Regions from separate parts of the Oribacterium sp. HCP28S3_H8 genome, predicted to be linked through region 2. Evidence: a T-box and tRNA genes for the amino acid it is inferred to sense, from the RefSeq annotation. Region 2 holds a T-box; the other regions hold tRNA genes.

Region 1 (4,832 bases), on a different contig from region 2:
AATCGTCGAGGATTTCCGTAAAGAGGGCATTGAGATCCCCTATCAGACGATCGACTTAAACCTGCATCAAGGTTTTAAATCTGATAAGGATGCATGCAGAAAATGAAAGAGATTTGAAATCGTTACATCTGATCCCCGGGCATATACAAAATGGCTGGGGCTTTATATTTCTAAGCCTGAAATCGGGTTTAAGAAAAGGAAACTGAGAAAAAGGCGCTGAGAAAAAGACTAGAAAAAACTGGAAAAGAGATAATAAAATGCAGAAATATTTTGACCTGAATGAAGACGGACTTAGTATCCGGTGCAAGCTTTACTATGCTAAAGATCTCCACAAACTGCCAAACATTGTCGTGGCAACCTATGGCTTTGGCGGCAATAAGGATAATCACGCGGTTGAGAAATTCGCAGAGCGCATTACCACAAAATATCATGGCTACGGCGTGGTCTGCTTTGACTGGCCCTGCCATGGCAAGGACGCCCGCAACAAGCTGATCCCGGAGGAGTGTATAACCTATCTGGATCTTGTAACAAAGTATGTGAAATCGGAGATGCACGCAGAGCGGGTGTATAATTACAGTGCAAGCTTCGGTGCCTACATTACACTCCGGTATCTTAATGAACGAGGTGCGAATCCTTACGACCGGATCGCATTCCGCTGCCCGGCAATCAAGATGTACGACTCACTGCATGCCGGAGTAACCCCGGAAGAGGAGGACAAGCTTGCCAAAGGAAAAGAGATTATCCGCGGATTTGACCGTAAAATCAAGCTCACTCAGGACTTTTTTGATGACCTGAAGGTCCATGACATGAGTAAGCCCGATTTTATGGATTATGCGGACAGCATCCTGATGATTCACGGAACAAAGGATGAGATGGTACCGATTTCCGAAGCAGAGGAGTTCTCAGATAAAAATGTGATCGAGCTTGTTAAGGTCGAGAATGCAGACCATCCCTTCTCCAATCCCACCTGCATGGATCTTGCCATCCAGAAAATCATCGAGTTTTTTGCCCCGGAAACAGACTGATTTAAAATGGTGAAACGAATCCACCTGGCAACGAAAGGATCATAGTATGAATCAATATGAACTGATGGCAAAGCAAATTGAGGCAATCGCTAAAGAGGACCCGGACCGGATTCCGGTACTGAGCAATACTTCGGCTCTGATTTATGATACGGTGACGGATGTAAACTGGGCGGGCTTCTATCTTGTCGATGGGGACCATCTGACATTGGGACCGTTTCAAGGTAAGGTTGCCTGCATTCATCTGTATCCGCATAAAGGCGTCTGCGGCACCGCATGGGCAGAGGACAGACCCCTGGTTGTCGCAAATGTACATGAGTTTGAGGGACACGTTGCCTGCGACAGTAAGACGAACTCCGAAATTGTGATCCCGATCCATGACCTCCGGAAACCAGAGCACCCGGTGATCGGTGTGCTGGATATTGATAGTATTTTCCTGGACCGTTTTCATCCGGAGGATCGCGAGGGACTTGAGCTTGTTGTGCGGATGCTGGAATCCGTGACGAGGTTCTGAGGATAGGTTTTAGCAGCTTGTAGTTTTTGTGAGGTGAAAACAATGCAGTTAGAGAAAGATAAATATGAACTGACTCCAGAGGAAATCCGGGAAAATCTCCGGGAGGTGCATGCCAATGTTGCTGCTGCCTGCGAGAGAGTTCATCGGAATCCGGCAGAAGTAACCCTCTGCGCGGTCAGCAAACTAAAATCAGTCAATGATATTGAAGTCGCTATGGCTGCCGGGCAGCATCTGTTTGGCGAGAATTACGTACAGGAAATTACTGCCAAGTATGCGGAACTCGGCGACCGGGCGGAATGGCATATGATCGGTCATCTGCAGCGAAACAAAGTTAAATATATCATTGACAAGGTGACTCTGATTCATTCCGTAGACAGTCTGGAACTTGCCGCAGAGATCGAGAAGCAGGCGGCAAAGCACGATAAGGTGATGGATATCCTGCTGGAGGTAAACATCGCAGGAGAGGAAAGTAAATGGGGATTCACTGCGGAGGAAACACTGCCGATGGCTGAAAAAATCGGCGCTCTGCCTCATGTCCATGTCCGTGGTCTTATGACATCTGCGCCTTACACGGAAGATGCCGAGACCAACCGCATTCACTTTAGAAATCTCAAGGCTTTAGAGGAACGTCTTAAAGCCGCAGGATATCCCGGCGTCGATGCAGACATCCTCTCTATGGGCATGACCGCCGATTACACAGTGGCAGTGGAAGAGGGCGCCACCATGATCCGGGTCGGCACCGGAATCTTTGGGAAACGGGACTATGACAAATAACAATTCATGCATTCCGGATGAACAGATAAACTCATGTATTTCAGATAAAAAAAAGACCAGGGAAAAAGTAGTATAAAGCAACACTCATTTCCAGGTCTTAAAACAAAAATAAAAAAGCTGGCAACCGGAATCGGACCGGTGACCTCCGCACTACCAATGCGACGCACTACCGACTGTGCTATGCCAGCTTGTCTCATTTCTGAGAACTCGTATAATTTATCACAGGAATACATGTCTGTCAATTGTATTTTGAAATAAATATTGTTAAACTAAGCAAGTGCAGTAAATAAGTGCTGCGGCATCTTATATGAGAGTGTATTTTAGAGCGATACTATAAATTGAACATATGAATTTTGATCACCTTATTTTTGCCTTGGAAATGATCGGAACCGTTGCGTTCGCCGTATCCGGTGTAATGGTTGCCAAAGAGCGGAAAATGGATATTTTTGGAGCGATCCTGCTGGGATGCGTCACCGCGGTCGGTGGTGGAATGATCCGGGATCTGATTCTCGGAGAAACACCGCCTGCAATGTTCCGCCGTCCGATTTATGTGGATGTGTCCTTTGTGACATGCCTGATTTCATTTGTTTTGGAACGGCATCGTCTAGGCAAACGTTTTTTTGACCGCTTTGACCAGACACATGCCAGAACAGCTCTGATCCTGAATGCTGCCGACTCGATCGGGCTCGCTGCTTTTGTAGTGGTCGGATGCCGCACTGCGGTGAATGCGGGCTATGGCGACAATACCTTCCTTACATCCTTTGTCGGCGTCCTTACGGGAATCGGCGGAGGTATCCTGCGTGATATCATGGCGGGGCAGATGCCGCTCATTATGCGGAAGCGGGTTTATGGAATTGCGGCAATTGCCGGAGCATTGCTATATACAGAGCTTCAGACGGTAGGATTGCAGCAATTGATTGCCGCTGTGATCAGCATGCTTTGTACGGTTCTGATTCGTTTCCTTGCCATCTATTTCCGCTGGAACCTGCCGGCGTTCCGGTAGGCTGCAGCTGGCGCATGAATATTTTTTTTAAAATTTCCAGTTGACAGAATGGTTCTCAATGTGTATAGTATATTTCCGTCAGGCGCCTTTAGCTCAGTTGGTAGAGCAGTAGACTCTTAATCTATTTGTCCAGGGTTCGAGTCCCTGAAGGCGCATGTACATAAAAGCTCAGTGATTTCGGTCACTGAGCTTTTTGCATTTACAGACGCAACATCTCTGAGAGGTACCTAGCATGAAGCAAACTCGCGCAGATATTCCATGGGCAACGTTCTTATTAATTGCAATCAATATTTTGATTTACCTCCTGGAAGCCCTTGCAGGCGGAAGCGAAAATCCCGATATTGCACTCCGCTTCGGAGCCATGTATACACCATATATCCTGATGCAGGGAGAGTGGTATCGTCTTGTCACCGCTATGTTTGTACATTTTGGCTTTGAGCATCTTGCCAGCAACATGCTTGCCCTGATGGTCGAAGGTCCGATCGTCGAGAGATATTATGGTAAAATCCGGTTTCTTGCCATTTATGGCTTTGCCGGCATCTCCGGGAATCTTGCCACAATGGCATGGGATATTTTGAGCGGAACCGCACGCCTGTCCGCAGGCGCTTCAGGCGGAATCTTTGGACTTACCGCTGTATTTCTTATTTTTGCAATGCTGCCGGAATTACGCAGACTTTTCCCCATAAAGCGGGTTCTTTTCTCCATCCTGATTTCTCTAAGCCCTGCGCTGGAAGATGGCTCCATTAATCTGATTGCACATCTGGGCGGTCTTTTGGGAGGATTTGTTATTGCAGGCTGCTTCGAATATATAAAAAGTCGGCATTATCGAAAATATTATAGCAGCCATTAAATTCTTAAATTTAATAATGATTTCTGTTATTTAATTGACAATATGCTCTGTCTTAGATATGCTATCTCTGTGACGCAAATGTCATTTTTACGAGGAGGATATCTCGATGAAGAAAGTTTTATCAGCTACTGTCGTATCTGCAATGGTACTTGGATTGGCTGCATGTGGTGCAAGCGGAAATGCAACAACTACTGCTGCAGCAGGAAGCTCAGCCGCTGCTCAGGCAGAGACTCTTAAAGGAGAAGCCGAAGGTTTTGGCGGTACCGTTACCGTAACCATTACCAAGGAAGGTGATAAGATCACCGCTGCAACTGTAGAGGGAAAGGATGAGACTCCGGATGTCGGCGGTAAGGCACTGGAGGAGCTTGGCAAGCAGATCGTTGCTGCCAATGGTTCCAATATCGATGGTGTTTCCGGTGCAACAGTTACATCAACCGCAGCTAAAAATGCGGCTGCGCAGGCACTGGGAGAGAAGGTAGAGACCGAGGCTGCCAGTGAAGCTGCCAAGGAAAGCACACAGGCTGCAGCAGAGTCCAAAGCTCCGGCTAAGGCAGAAACCACCAAGGGTGCAGATTTTACCGTAAAAGGAAAGATCCAGATCGGTGAAGCTCTGTCTGCCGCTCATGGCACAAAGTGCTTTACACAGACCTATGCTGTAGTAAGCGGTGA
Region 2 (4,832 bases):
TCGGGAGATGCCCAAGCTGGTCCATCAAAAATCCATTTACCGTCTCCGACTCCATCTCCTCCTTCGGCTTAAAATGAATCGTATCAAAAAGGTCTTCCATCTTGACCGTACCCCGAACCACATATGCCTTGGGGTCGATCCTGCGAATGTCTTCGACCGCTTCTTCCTGCTCGTCCCAGATCTCTCCGACAAGCTCCTCTATAATGTCTTCAAGCGTCACCATTCCGACGGTACCGCCGTACTCATCCAGGATGATTGCCACATGCATTTTCTTTTTCTGAAAGGTACGGAGCAGCTCCCCGATCGGCTTTTTAGGGATCATAAAGATTACAGGTCTGATGATTTCCTTGATCGTATGATTGGTTCCGTAAATCTTACTGTAAAAATCCTTCTGATTGATGATACCGCGGATATTATCGATGCTGTCTTTATACACCGGGATCCGGGTGAAGTTTGTCTCTTTAAAAGCATTCGCCACTTCCTCATTGGAGGCATTGATATCCAGGACCTCCATATCTACTCTCGGTGTCAGGATGTCCTCTGCTGTTGTTTCATTAAAATCGATGGAATTACGGATGAGACCTGATTCCTGCCGGTCAATCTCACCTCCGCGCTCCGCCTCTTTCACGTAGCTCAGGATCTCCTCATCGGTGACCGTTTCCTCAGAAGCCGGGCGGAAGAGCTTCTGGAGCAGCTTCTGCCATAATCCAAAGAGGAAATTGAGCGGTGTGAAGATGAAAACCAGCACTCTTACAAAGGACACGGAAAACCGTGCAAATGCATCCGCATTGTTTTTGGCAATGGATTTCGGCGAAATCTCTCCAAACACAAGAAGGACGATCGTGGTAAGAATCGTAGATAAGCCGGATCCCAGTTGCTCACCGAACTGCTCCACCAGGAGCACGGTTGCAACGGAAGTTGCTCCGATATTTACAAGATTATTGCCGATCAGAATTGTAGACAGCATTTTGTCATACTGATCCAGGAGCTTCAGGATCTCTGCCGCCTTTTTATCTCCATGCTCTGACTGGGTTTCCAGCTTGACACGATTCAGGGAATTAAAGGCAGTCTCCGCTGCCGAAAAAAATGCCGATAAAATAACGCACAAGACGATGATCAATTCGCCGGTCCCTTGCGACATAAAATAAAATACTCCTTTAAAATAGTAAAAACGATAACAAGCCTATATTACCCGAGCCTGATAAAAAAGTACATGTTTTTTTAGCTATACCCGGGAATCATTGCAGATTATAGAAAAAGCGAAACCGGGGAGTGGTTACCGGTTTCGCTTTTGACTTTTGTTTTCTGTTTGGATCACAGTGAATATTAAATTCTGTAAACACTAATGATCCATACCAATGACCCGCCGATGTAAGAAAAGCAGCTCCAGTATCTCAGCTTACAGCTGCTGACTTTCAGTCAAGTGACTGGATCAGCTCCAGGCTATGCTTTTCATTCAGCTCCTTACACATCTCGACAAACTTCTCCAGCGGTACATTCTGAATCTGCTTGTTGGAGCCCCGTACATTGATTGAAACGGTGTTCTCCTCCGCTTCCTTATCTCCAAGGACTAAGATATATGGATCCTTAAAGTTCTTAAAGTTCTTGATCTTGGTCTTCATATTCTTATCCGAATAATCCGCCTCGACACGTACACCATTCTTAAGAAGCAGATCCTCTACCTTCTTTGCATAAGCGTTGTGCTCCTCACGGATCGGAACCAGTCCAACCTGATACGGATTCAGCCAGAACGGGAAGTTGCCCTTGAAGTTCTCAATGACGATGCCGATAAACCGCTCCAGGGAGCCGTAGATTGCACGGTGAATTACAACAGGCATCTGCTGGCTGCCATCCTCTGCTGTATAGGTAAGACCGAAATTATGCGGCAGCTGGAAGTCAAGCTGGATAGTACCGCACTGCCATTCACGGCCGAGCGCATCCTTGATCTGGAGATCAATCTTAGGTCCGTAGAATGCACCGTCACCTTCATTGATCTCATAGCCGCCCTCGCCATACTGCTCGTCAAGGATCTGCTTGAGATCTGCCTCTGCACGGTTCCAGACCTCAATGTCCCCCATAAAGTCATCCGGTCTTGTGGACAGCTCTGCACGATAGGTTACGCCAAAGGTCTTGTAAACCTCATCTGCGATGGAGATGATATCTGCAATCTCCTCCTTGATCTGAGACTCCATGACAAAGGTATGGTCATCATCCTGACGGAACTCCTGTACACGGAACAGACCATTCATCTGTCCGGATTTCTCCTTGCGGTGCAGTACATCGTACTCACTGTAGCGGATCGGCAGCTCCTTATAAGAACGATTCTTTCTCTTATAGGTAAGCATTGCGTTAGGACAGTTCATCGGCTTTGCAGCCATGGTATCCGGATTTTCACGGTTATATACAACCGATCCTGCCTGGATCTTTACCTGCTTCTTGGCAGCATCCGCGTCCTTAAGATCCTCTACTACATCCTCAATATTGGCATCCGCACTGGTATAGCCATCCAGTCCCGGAACAATAAACATGTTGTTAAGATAATGTGCCCAGTGACCGGAAATCAGCCACAGCTTCTTATTATTGATGAGCGGCGCGGCAATCTCTGTATAGCCATGTCTTCTCTGTACCTCACGGCTGTACTTGAGAAGTGCCTGATACATCTGCCATCCACGAGGCAGCCAGTACGGCATACCAGGAGCAGTCTCGTTAAACATAAAGAGCTCAAGCTGAGCGCCGATCTTTTTATGATCCCGCTCTCTTGCTTCCTCAATCATCTTAACATGCTGCTTCAGCTCGTCCTTGCTGGGATATGCATACATGTAAACCCGCTGCATATGCTCCCGCTTTTCATCACCTCTCCAGTATGCCATGGAGCAGCTGTGAATCTGAAAAGCGGCGCTCATAAGCTCCTGTGAATTTTCTACATGAGGTCCGCGGCAAAGATCCACATAATCATCGCCTGTGTAATATACGGTGATGGTCTCCCCCTCCGGAAGCTCCTTGATCAGCTCTGTCTTGAACTTCTGATCCTTAAAAAGCTCGAGAGCCTCCTCTCTGGAAACCTCCTTCCGGGTCCATGCTTCCCTTCTCTTGATGATTTCGTGCATCTTGTTCTCGATGGTCTTGAAATCAGCCTCGGTAATGCTCTTTCCCTCCGGAAGTACAAAGTCGTAGTACGCGCCATCCTCGATCTGAGGTCCGATCGCGTACTGAACATCCTTACCATACAGCTCAATCACAGCCTTAGCCAGAATGTGTGCCAGAGAATGCCGGTAAACCTGTAAATACTCTTCTCTCTCCATATGATACTCCTCACCGCAACAAAAAGCCCTTTGGGGAAGCTTACTGTCACTTTGCAATTCTTTTCATAAAAAAATCCCAATCTGTCTATAAACTATGACAGATTGGGACGATATCACTCGCGGTTCCACCCAAATTGCTGAATGCTCAGATCCAGCCGCTTGAAAGATTGTAACGTAATCAACGTATCCGATTAAGGATCTCTCCGAGGTGGTCTTCACCGGAACCTCCGCAGAGCCTCGCACCATACGGCTCCTCTCTCAAGCTTAAGCTCGGGTTACTCTCCTCATCAACGATTTCTTTATTAATTTCTTCCTGATTCTAATCTCGTTCTCAGACTTTGTCAAGCTGGAATCTCTTAATTACTGGAAGCTCTGCATCTCAAGTAGTAAGGCATCACCTTTTTGTCAAGTAGAGAATCTATCGCTGCATTGCTATTATTACACATCCATGATAATATATAAGTATTTTCATAAGAAAAAAGTCACTGCTCTGGTGGTCTGATATCATGGCAGCCCTGTGGCAAAAGGAAAAATGATGAAGCCTATGAAACAAAAATCCTCCGGTGTATATGTTATTGATGAAGATTATAATGTGGTTAGCTGTAATGATACCATAAAGTCTCTTTATCCACAGCTTAAAAAGGGCGAAAAATGCTATCATTGCCTCATGAACCTGGATGAACCCTGCCCACCCTGCCCGGTTGCCAATCACATCCATGGTCCTAAGACCTATATGGATCCGATCCGTGGCATAAATGAAACGGTTGATGCTGTAGATATGGAACTGGAGGATGGCAGAAAGGGTCATGCTCTTGTACTCAGTACTGTAGGGGAGCGTGCCATGATATCCACACGGCTTCCCAGCAATCATGATGAACTCACAAGGCTTCTGGAACATGAATACTATGATACTCTGACTGACAGCTGCTCAAGGAAAGGCTTTATCCGGGATACGGAACTTCTGTTCCAGCATGCCAATCCAACAGATTATGCCATGGTCCTGTTTGATCTCCGTAATTTCAAGGCATTAAATGATATTTTTGGCATTAAGTGCGGAGACGAAATCTTAAAGTTCATCTTTAATACATTACGTGAAAGCTGGATCAAGCCAGTAGTCTCCTCCCGTCTGGATGCTGACTGCTTTCTTTTCCTCACAAAAAAAACAAATCTTAATAATAATCGTCTGGAAAGCCTGCTGGAGCAGCAATGGAAAAACGGCAGCCGCAATGTACATCTGCATCTAAGATGCGGTGTCTATCTGATCGACGATACTTCCATTGATGTGTCTCACATGATCGACAGAACTATCCTCGCGAATGAAACCGTAGATTCTCAGGAGCAAGGAAGCGTGGCTATATTTGATTCTGCTATGCATAACGCATATGTCAATCAGGCAGAAATACTATCTTCCTTTCAGAGCAGCCTGAAAAATGGAAATATAAAAGTATATTTTCAGCCGATCGTCCGTACCCAGGACGGCAAGCCCAGCTCTGCGGAAGCCCTGATCCGCTGGCATCACCCTGAGCTTGG
Region 3 (4,832 bases), on a different contig from region 2:
CGTAAGCGTTGTAAGTGTTGCCAGAGCGCCAAAACGTGAAATTTTTTCCAGCTGCTTAATCTTATGTTTCAATAGATGCCATCCTTCCGGATTCCCTGCGTTTTATGCTCTGATGTCACAATACGAATCCGTATACTTTATATCACAGAACAAGATCTGCAAGGAAACATTATAGCAGATATTTCAGTAAATTTTTATATTTCAAGACAACAAAAAAGGCCGCCATTTGACGACCTTTTCATTATGAGTTTTTCAGTTTATCTTGGTGCTGCGAATGTTTCCGGACCGGAGGCATTCGCTTCCGCCAAACTGGCAGACCCGGATTAAGCCTCCTCGATGGCGCCTACCGGGCAGTCCTGCATTGCCTGAGCAGCGCTCTCTTCTGCGCCTGCCGGAACTTCTTCCGCGATTGCGTGCGCAACGCCGTCATCACCAACCTTAAAAACCTCCGGGCAAGTGCCTTCACACATACCGCAGCCAATACAAGTGTCATTTACAACATACTTCATAATTGCCTCCTAAAATGAATGGTATCTATGTGATCAACCGTAAGATGTCGCGCTTACTCACATGGTGAGGAGCAGTGCCATCTTGAAGCGGCTGTTGACAGCTTTAACATAATGGCGGCCGTTTTTATCAAACTTGAAATTGTCGCCTGCATGCAGGGTATATTCCTTTCCCTCATATCCGATGACGCCTTCTCCATCCAGCGCCCAGATCAGTGCCTCGCCCGGCGCCGCATGCTCGCTGAGTCCGGTTCCCTGATCAAAGCTCATGAGTGCGAGTGTCAGGTGATCCTCGTCGATCAGATCCATGTTGACAATTTTTCCCTCCTGATACGGGAGCAGCTCTTTTAATTTAAAAACACTGCCGGATTTTAAAATCTCATTCATCTTGGCATCCTCCTTGAGTGTGATCTCTGTATACACGGCTTCTTTGCCGGTCCTTAAGCCGATCGGGATATTGACCGGAGTTACCAGCAGCTCCCCGGCGGCAAGTACCGGCGAATGAAGGCTTTCCGCGCCTGCTCCAATCGTCTCGACGTTTCCCTCCTCCATATAGATGAGCTTCGGATAAGCATAGCTCTCGGCGCTGATCCGGGTACCGGCTCCCATCGAGAAGTACGTGATACCAAAGTCGTGTTCGTCGCTCACAAGCTTGGAGATGGTGCATCCCGGCACGGGACGATTGTCTTCTGCGATTTTGAAAATCCTTCCTGCGGTTTCTCTCATGTCATTTCCCTCCCTGTAGTATTATGCTACCGCAGATTCCCTGGGATTTCCGTCACATAGGTTACGGATTTAAGTTTTTACCATTATTTTCAGCGCAGGTAATTTTAGAGTAGTATCGAGTAATTTTTGTTTTAAAAGACAAGGGTATTATGCACATGGTCCCAAAAGCAAATAAAAAATGCGACTGAAGAGAATCGCTCTCCAACTGCACTTTTATGATGATGCCTTTATGGTAATAAAAAAAGCCACAAGCCGGACTTGAACCGGCGACCTACGCATTACGAATGCGTTGCTCTACCAACTGAGCCATTGTGGCAACTTCCACAATATACCATATTCTGATCGGATTTTCAATATGATTTTTTAAGATTAAGGCTTAACCGGGGAGGATCGTAACCCGCTCGGCGTTAAATTCATCCGAATGAGTAACTTCTTGCTAAAATGGATGAAATCTTCCCGGTGAAGTGAAGAAAAAAGTCATCCGAAATCCGCAAAACCGCGGAGAATCGGATGACCTCTACTAGTTTACCTGTAAAATCACTTCCCTGTCTTTCCCAGGAAATACACGATCAGTGCGATGAGGATCATCACGATAAACAGACCGGCCATGCCCTGCCACATGATGTTCAGCGCCTGAAGTAAATTTGCACTCATAGTCACACCTCTCTTTTATCGGAAAAATCCAAGGATGATACCACCCGCAACCGCGGATGCAATCTGTCCGGAAACATTGGCACCAATCGCATGCATCAAAAGGTGGTTGGTCGGATCTTCCTTGAGTCCCATCTTCTGGATGACTCTCGCGCTCATCGGGAATGCAGAAATGCCGGCTGCGCCAACCATCGGGTTGATCTTTTCCTTAGAGAAAAGGTTGATGAATTTTGCAAGCAGGCACCCGCCGATGGAGTCAAAGATAAACGCCACCAGTCCGAGTCCCATGATGAGGATCGTGGAAACCTGTACAAACTGCTCTGCTCTCATAGAGAAGGAAATCGTAATACCGAGCAGCAGGGTGATGAGATTTGCAAGATCATCCTGCGCGGTCTGTGACAGAGAGTTCAGTACGCCGCACTCCCGGATCAGATTTCCAAACATGATCATACCAACAAGAGAAACCGAGTCCGGTGCTACAAAGCCTGCAATAAAGGTAACAATGATCGGGAATGCAATCTTCGTTGCCTTGGACACGGAACCCGGACGATACTCCATCCGGATCAGACGCTCCTTCCGGGTCGTAACCATGCGGATCGCCATCGGCTGAATGATCGGCACAAGCGCCATGTAGCTGTACGCCGCAACAGCAATCGGTCCGATGTAATTACTATGCAGAACCTGTGAAACAAGGATCGAGGTCGGACCATCCGCAGCACCGATGATACCGATGGAAGCCGCATCCTTAAGATCAAATCCCAGCAGCACGGCAACAACAACGGTAAGGAAAATACCGAACTGTGCGCCGGCGCCAAAAAGGAACATCTTAGGATTGGCAAGCAGCGGTCCGAAATCAATCATCGCGCCAATACCGATAAACAGAAGTAACGGGAATGCCTCGGACGCTGCAATTCCGCTCTCAAAGAGCCACTGGATGATGCCGTGGGTCTCTCCCACGCCCTCCATCATCTGATTGATTGCCGAAGTTCCCGGCAGATTGACAAGAATTGCGCCAAATCCCATTGGCAAAAGAAGTGATGGCTCGTATTCCTTTTTGATGGCGAGCCAGATGAGCAGGATACCGACGATGTACATGACAATCTGCTGCCATGTCACGGCAAGGATTCCCTCCCACAGGAAACTTAATCCACTTAACATTTATCCTCCTGATTGATTCTGAAGCGTTTTCTCCTGTCTATGGATCTGGTTTTGCTGTCCCCAAACGGCACCACTGCACATTTTGTACGCATAAGCATGACATAAAAGTCATTGCATACATGCAATCCCTGCGGATAACACGATCCGTATGGTAAAACTAGAATCCAAAGAGGACAGAAGCCCATAGTTTCAGAGACTCTTCCCTCAGAAATAAATAAATGTCCCGTCCATCTCCACGGCACAATTCTAACCGACAAAAGCTTAAAAAGTGTATCATAATATACACAAAACTTCAATGACTTTCACTTGCAAAAATTTCAGTCTATGCTTCAGTTCGCAGCTGCTATGCGGCTTGGCGCCAGTGTTGTGCCTGCCTCGGCACTTCCCGTTGATCTCAAAGCAGCTCCCTCATGCACATATCCCTCGTCATCTACGGAAATGTCGTTGGAGATCTGCTCCATGGCGTCGTAGGCACTACTTATGTCTCCTGCGTCAGTCAGCATCACTGTGCTTCCGTTAGAGGAAGTCCCCGGAAGGATGCGAAGCTTAAGTCCGGACGCATCTTCCTCAGAAGACTTCTGCTTCTTATTTTTAGAAGTCATCGATGACTGTCCGGCTGATTTTGTCAAAGCCGCCTCGGACCTTGACCCGGACTCCATTTCTGTTTCGGTTTCCCCGTTTCCGCTTTCCGCTCCAAAGGTCACTTCCAGCAGCGCGGTGCTTGGGATCGAGCTTCCGAAGACAAAATTTCCAAGGCTGTATACGATCGGCTTGCCATTGTAGTATTCAATTCCCTGCAGCACATGCGGATGCGCTCCAACCACGAGATCTGCGCCGGCATCAATCAGTGCATGTCCCATGTCCGTCTGCACCGAGTTGGGCTGCACCGCCCGCTCTTCGCCCCAGTGCATGTACACAACGACATAATCCACCTGCCGCCGGACATCCTTGATTTCCTTGGTCAGCTGTTCTGCATTGTCATAAGCCGAAAACAGTCCCGGTTCATTTGGTCCCGCAGCCCAGTCGATTTCCGGCATGACTCTGGTGCAGCCAAAAAATGCAAAGGTCTTGCCTTTGATATTCAGAATCAGCGGGCGTCTCGCAAGCTCCTGATTCTTGCCGGCGCCGACATACTGAATCCCGGCATTTTCCAGTGTCTCAATGGTATCCCCAAGCGCGTCCTCTCCATAATCCAGCGTGTGATTGTTGGCAAGCGTCACAAGCTTAAGGCCCATCTCACTTAAAATATTTACATGCGCAGGATCCACTCTAAATGTATACTGCTTGTTTTCCGCCGCGTCCCCGCGGGTACTGAACGGAAATTCTTCATTCGCCATAAAAAAGTCCGCATGGCTGATTGCGTCGAGGTAGTCCTGAGATACGACTCCGGTGATGTCGCCCTTACTCTGATAGGCGTTGAGGGCATACTCCGAGAGGTAAACATCACCGCCAAACATCAGCCTGACCGCGCCGTCCATTGCCTCTTCCGCACCGCTGCCATCTGCGTCACCCGCGGCCTGCGCATCGCCGTCACCGTTTCCCGTGCCAGCGTCGTCCGGAAAAAAATGGCGCACCCCGGGGATCTGCGGTCCAGCCCAGTTGATAAACCCTTCGGCATTTTTCCGGAAACCTGCATTGAATGTAAACAGTAGTGTAAAAACCACTTCGAGCAAAAGCACAACACCGATCACAGCTAAGACTACCATGCCCGGATGATGTCCCTCGTCGGTATGATCCCAAAACTCCTCCTTAATATGCCCTGTGTGGCGGTCAGCCCGGATCGGATACGGC

What was found. A T-box is a leader RNA that pairs with one kind of tRNA and senses whether it is charged. The one in region 2 lies ahead of ACTNEN_RS00215 (threonine--tRNA ligase), so its partner is inferred to be a tRNA-Thr.
Region 1: it encodes a tRNA-Thr, which carries the amino acid that the T-box ahead of ACTNEN_RS00215 (threonine--tRNA ligase) is inferred to sense. The anticodon was not compared.
Region 3: it encodes a tRNA-Thr, which carries the amino acid that the T-box ahead of ACTNEN_RS00215 (threonine--tRNA ligase) is inferred to sense. The anticodon was not compared.

Annotation. Positions count from the first base shown of each region.
Region 1 covers NZ_JBQHUZ010000004.1:67,759-72,590, forward strand. The annotation lists gene ACTNEN_RS06010 (mechanosensitive ion channel family protein) at 1-106, shown strand, start outside; gene ACTNEN_RS06015 (alpha/beta hydrolase family protein) at 258-1,025, shown strand; gene ACTNEN_RS06020 (GAF domain-containing protein) at 1,072-1,536, shown strand; gene ACTNEN_RS06025 (YggS family pyridoxal phosphate-dependent enzyme) at 1,579-2,310, shown strand; tRNA gene ACTNEN_RS06030 (tRNA-Thr) at 2,426-2,498, opposite strand; gene ACTNEN_RS06035 (trimeric intracellular cation channel family protein) at 2,657-3,313, shown strand; tRNA gene ACTNEN_RS06040 (tRNA-Lys) at 3,396-3,468, shown strand; gene ACTNEN_RS06045 (rhomboid family intramembrane serine protease) at 3,546-4,163, shown strand; gene ACTNEN_RS06050 (FMN-binding protein) at 4,270-4,832, shown strand, end outside.
Region 2 covers NZ_JBQHUZ010000001.1:43,112-47,943, reverse strand. The annotation lists gene ACTNEN_RS00220 (HlyC/CorC family transporter) at 1-1,141, opposite strand, end outside; gene ACTNEN_RS00215 (threonine--tRNA ligase) at 1,416-3,302, opposite strand; T-box leader at 3,403-3,602, opposite strand; gene ACTNEN_RS00210 (EAL domain-containing protein) at 3,847-4,832, shown strand, end outside.
Region 3 covers NZ_JBQHUZ010000004.1:293,866-298,697, reverse strand. The annotation lists gene ACTNEN_RS07020 (glycerophosphodiester phosphodiesterase family protein) at 1-72, opposite strand, end outside; gene ACTNEN_RS07015 (ferredoxin) at 324-509, opposite strand; gene ACTNEN_RS07010 (cupin domain-containing protein) at 567-1,232, opposite strand; tRNA gene ACTNEN_RS07005 (tRNA-Thr) at 1,476-1,548, opposite strand; gene ACTNEN_RS07000 (sodium ion-translocating decarboxylase subunit beta) at 1,902-3,041, opposite strand; gene ACTNEN_RS06995 (CapA family protein) at 3,371-4,832, opposite strand, start outside.